2 regions of the Lentilactobacillus sp. TOM.63 genome follow, and region 2 is predicted to be linked to the other one. Evidence: predicted binding sites of a transcription regulator. Region 2 holds the regulator's gene; the other holds the start of a gene.

Region 1 (2,414 bases), on a different contig from region 2:
TAACATTGATATCAAGCAATTTGTCTAAATCTTCTTCAGTGGTATTGCAGATTTGAGCAACGTGGGCAATTCCAGCATTGTTCACGAATACATCCATTTGGCCAAACTTGGCAACCGTTTGCTTTACTGAGTCAAAAACTTGATCCTTATATTGAACATCTGATTGAATCGCGATGGCATTGCCACCATCTTGATTGATGTCGTCTGCTACACGTTGAACCTTATCCAAATGACGGCCGGATAAAGCAACATCAAAGCCATCTTTGGCTAGCTGACGCGCAATTCCTTCACCGATTCCTTGACCGGCACCTGTAATTAAAGCAACTTTGTTAGTCATGTGTGTATCCTCCATTTTTGGTTGTTGTTAGTTGAATCGATTTATTCTGAGATGGTGTCATTGGAAATTTAGAAATTTTTTCTGTTATATTGCCGAAATGTGCTCCGATTACTATTCGCTTGGTTTCGCACTCTTTTCTACTGAAATTGCATCCCGCCATCTACAATTAACGTTTGGCCAGTGACGTAATTTGAATCTTTTCCCGCTAAGAATGAGACTGCTGCGGCAACGTCTGATGGTTCTGACAAGCGTTTCATCGCGATGTCCTTGGCGAAGGTTTGCATGCCCCATTCATCGCTCTTACCAGCATTTTGACCAACCTCGTGGGCAATATCAAACATCATGGGTGTCTTAACAATTCCAGGTGCAAAAGCGTTAGCCGTAATTCCTTCTTCAGCCAAGTCGCGGGCCGTCGTCTGCGTAATGCCACGAATCGCAAACTTAGTCCCAACGTATAAAGCTAGGTTAGGATTGCCAACAACGCCGGCTTGTGAAGTGGCGTTGATGATTTTGCCGCCATGGCCGAATTTCTTGAATGCCTGATGAGCAGCCTGAGTTCCCCAGAGGACGCCACCAACATTAACTTTGTAGACCCATTCAAAATCATCTGGTGTAATGGTATCAATTGGCGTTGTTGGGCCAAGACCAGCGTTATTGACGATCACGTTAAAGTCACCAAATTTGTTACTGGCTTCTTCAACAGCCGCAAAAACTTGATCCCGATCTGATACATCAGCTTTAATTGCTAAAGCTTCACCACCATTATTGTTGATGTCGTCAGTAACCTTTTGAACCTTGTCTAAATGGCGGCCAGCAAGGGCAACCGCGAAGCCATCATCGGATAAACGGTGGGCAATCGCCTCACCAATTCCTTGACCAGCACCAGTAATCAACGCAACTTTTTTACTCACTCTAAATAACCTCCATGTCATCTTGTGAACTGAATTACAACTTATGCGTGAATTATAAGCTCATTGTTTGTGAAACACAATACAATGATTTTTGGCAATAATTTTCATTTTCCTGCTCTAATATACTAGTTAATTTGGCTACAAATGCAATCACTATAATAAATATGAGTCATTAACCAGGAAAATCATGACTTTATACTTATTCCGAATGAAAATAAAGTCGTTTTATTTGCGCTTTATTCTCAAAAGCTGTTGAATATAAATGAGTTTTGAGAATTATTTATTTTGTTTTGATTGATGTCTTAAGCAACTCATCTGAATAATAATCAAATGAGTGCATTGTTAAGGGGAGGAATTTACATGTTAGATGTTAAGAAATCATTGGATCGGCTTACTTGGAATACGCAGCACCACTTTGCCCACATTGAGGCCCAACACGATTTTATGCGGGCTTGGGCAATTCAATTTGAGTTGGCATACACCGATTTTCGGGTGGTTGAGATGGCACTCCAATTGGATGGCAACCATCACGACTTGTTGGCTGCATTCGCAGCAGCCTATGAAAAAGTTTACGATTACGAATATGCCTTCGTAGCTGGGGGGCTTGAAGGCTTTAATGAGAAATACGGCGATAAGATCGAAGATTATCGGGCAGCAGCCAATGATTTCCTCAAATTAATTGACCAAGTCAGAGAGCTCAACGGCAAAGATTAATTCTCCATTATTGAAGATCAACATAATGACAAAAAGCCGGGACATTAGTCGGCGAAGTGTTTATAAATGCAACTTTGCTTTCCCAATCTTATAATGATAAAATTTGTGACAAACGGCTGATCTCTGCCATTTAAGCCAAAAAAGGAATGCATTCCAAAATTCAGAATGCATTCCTTTTTTCACTTAAATTCTGCGATCAAATCGCCTTTGATCCCACTCTTTCAAATAGATTCAATCAGTCATTAAACAATTTCAAGATGAAGTTGTTGGTCCTTGACCCAGTGAAGGCCGAGCAGCAAGCGATATGAAACAACTGAGATAGCTGCTGGAACAACAATTCCCATAATCAGGTAAGCAACAAACATGTTCATGCTGGTTGATGCCAAATTAAGTGGTGCAATGAATGAATTAAGGCCTAAGCCACCCAATGTGTATGGCACTTTAAAGCCAAA
Region 2 (2,414 bases):
TCGGCTCATCGAGTATCAGTAATTCTGGTTTTTCCAAGAGGAGCTTCGCCAGGGCAAGTTGGGTCTTTTGACCGCCAGACAATTCGTTGATTGGCCGATCATAATCAGCTTGACCAAATCCAAAGCCGTGAAGGACGCCTCTGATTTCTGCATCGTAACCATAACCGTTGTGCTGTTCAAAATCCGCCCGAATATTATCATATTGTGATGAAATTTGGGCATATTCCTCGGAAGCTGGGTCAATCGAGGGATCACTCATCTGCGCCTCTAATTCGTGAATCTTTCGTTCTTGTTGTTTAAATTTGGCGAAGACGGCGGCCATTTCATCATAAATTGATTTATCGGAATCTAGGCCAGTGTCTTGTGCCAAGTAACCAATGCTCAGATTCTTTTTGGTCACAATTTGGCCACCATCGAGCGATTGTTCACCGATTATCATTTTGACTAAGGTGGATTTTCCGGCGCCGTTTCGGCCCACCAAAGCAATTCGACTTTTTTCTTGGACGGCCATATTCACATTCGAAAAGATTTCTTCCCCGTTAAATCGTTTGGTTAAATCTTGGGCTTGTAAAATTATCAATTCAGCGGCCACCTTTCTGTAGTTAACAGTATATAATTTTATCATATTATCTGGTTTTACAATAATAGTTTGTAAGTATTACTTGAAATACATTTCACAAGGTGGCATTATATGATAGAATAATAAATAAAGATGGGTTCACAAAGTTTTGAATTTTTAAAATAGGTTTTACAGGAGGAAATTTTGACAGCCGAAAACATTCCAAAGGCGACCGCGAAACGATTGCCAATTTATTATCGATATTTAAATATTTTACACGATACCGGAAAACAACGGATCTCTTCTACCGAGTTGGCAGAAGCGGTTCAGGTGGATTCTGCCACCATTCGCCGAGACTTTTCATATTTTGGCGCATTGGGTAAACGGGGTTATGGTTATGATGTCGATAGCCTACTGAACTTCTTTAAGCAGATCTTGAACCAGGAACACCTGACCAACGTTGCTTTGATTGGTGTTGGTAACTTGGGCCACGCGCTGTTAAACTTTAATTTTCACAAAGATAGCAACGTACGGATTTCTGCGGCATTTGATACGAATGGAACGATCATTAATACCATTGAGGATGGGGTACCAGTCTATCCAATCTCAGAGCTTGCCAGCCAGCTGCATGAACAACAAATTCAGGTTGTGATCCTGACAGTGCCATCATCTGCAGCCCAAGAAGTTGCAGCGGATGCGGTAGCTGGGGGCGTAAAAGGGATCTTGAATTTCACCCCAATCCGAATCTCAGTACCTGATAATGTGCTGGTTCAAAACGTCGATTTGACCAATGAACTACAGACGTTGATTTACTTTATCGATAACTTTGGAAAGTAGTTTCCTGCGACTTTACCTCGATTGAAAAACACGATTAATGTGTGGATAAGTCGAAGTTAAAGCTCGGGTTGAATTTAAATAAAGTGCCTCGCGATGAACGTTTCTTGTTCACGGCGAGGCGCTTTATTTGATTTATAAGAGTGCAAGATGTGTCTAAATATGGGTATTGGTTTATTTAAAGTAGGGGATGATTCAAAAATAGAGCAATTAGGCGATGATTTAAATCCCTGCCACAAACCCTGGTATAATCCCAATCCAGGCATGATATCCTGAACATTTTCTAATAAATCCTTGCAATTAGATCAAAAAAATAATATATTATAAACAGTGATTAGCACTTCTGTCATTCAAGTGCTAATGATGCTAAAAATAGTTGTAAATGGAGGGACTAACGTGTTAAAACCATTAGGCGATCGTGTAATTATCGAAACAGAAAAAGAAGAAGAAAAGTCGGTAGGCGGTATCGTATTAGCAGATAATGCTAAGAAGAAGCCACAAGCCGGTACAGTTGTTGCCGTAGGTGATGGCCGAGTTTTGGACAATGGTCAAAAGGTTGCGCCAGTTGTAAAAAAGGGCGACAAGGTAATGTTCGATAAGTACGCAGGTACTGAGATCGAGGACAACGATAAATCCTATCTAGTTTTACATGAAAAAGATATTGTCGCAGTTGTTGAATAAACTTTTTGCGAAATAATCAGCATCATTAATTTATATAATAAATCAAAAATACATTTTTGAGGTGAAATTTGTAATGGCTAAACAAGTTAAGTTTTCTGAAGATGCCCGCGGCGCAATGCTCAAGGGTGTTGATAAATTAGCAGACACAGTTAAAGCAACATTAGGACCAAAAGGCCGCAACGTTGTTTTGGAACAATCAGCAGGCAACCCAACGATCACAAATGATGGTGTTACAATTGCAAAGGCAATCGAATTGCCAGATCATTTTGAAAACATGGGTGCCAAATTAGTTTCTGAAGTTGCGTCAAAGACCAATGATGTTGCCGGTGATGGTACCACT

Evidence for each region. Region 2 encodes Rex, which represses fermentation and respiration genes when NADH is low (regulators of the CRP and FNR family bind a similar motif). Its sites were predicted from a motif close to TTGTGAANTANTTCACAA; they were not measured.
Region 1: QUF07_RS03690 ((S)-acetoin forming diacetyl reductase) is a predicted target of Rex. The motif match lies at 1,271-1,288, and genes of this name have one in related genera.

Annotation. Positions count from the first base shown of each region.
Region 1 covers NZ_JAUCAP010000012.1:5,448-7,861, forward strand. Annotated here, with positions in the region: gene QUF07_RS03685 (acetoin reductase) at 1-337, opposite strand, end outside; gene QUF07_RS03690 ((S)-acetoin forming diacetyl reductase) at 475-1,248, opposite strand; gene QUF07_RS03695 (hypothetical protein) at 1,609-1,962, shown strand; gene QUF07_RS03700 (PTS sugar transporter subunit IIC) at 2,205-2,414, opposite strand, start outside.
Region 2 covers NZ_JAUCAP010000002.1:61,721-64,134, forward strand. Annotated here, with positions in the region: gene QUF07_RS00815 (ABC-F family ATP-binding cassette domain-containing protein) at 1-580, opposite strand, end outside; gene QUF07_RS00820 (redox-sensing transcriptional repressor Rex) at 764-1,396, shown strand; gene groES (co-chaperone GroES) at 1,790-2,074, shown strand; gene groL (chaperonin GroEL) at 2,148-2,414, shown strand, end outside.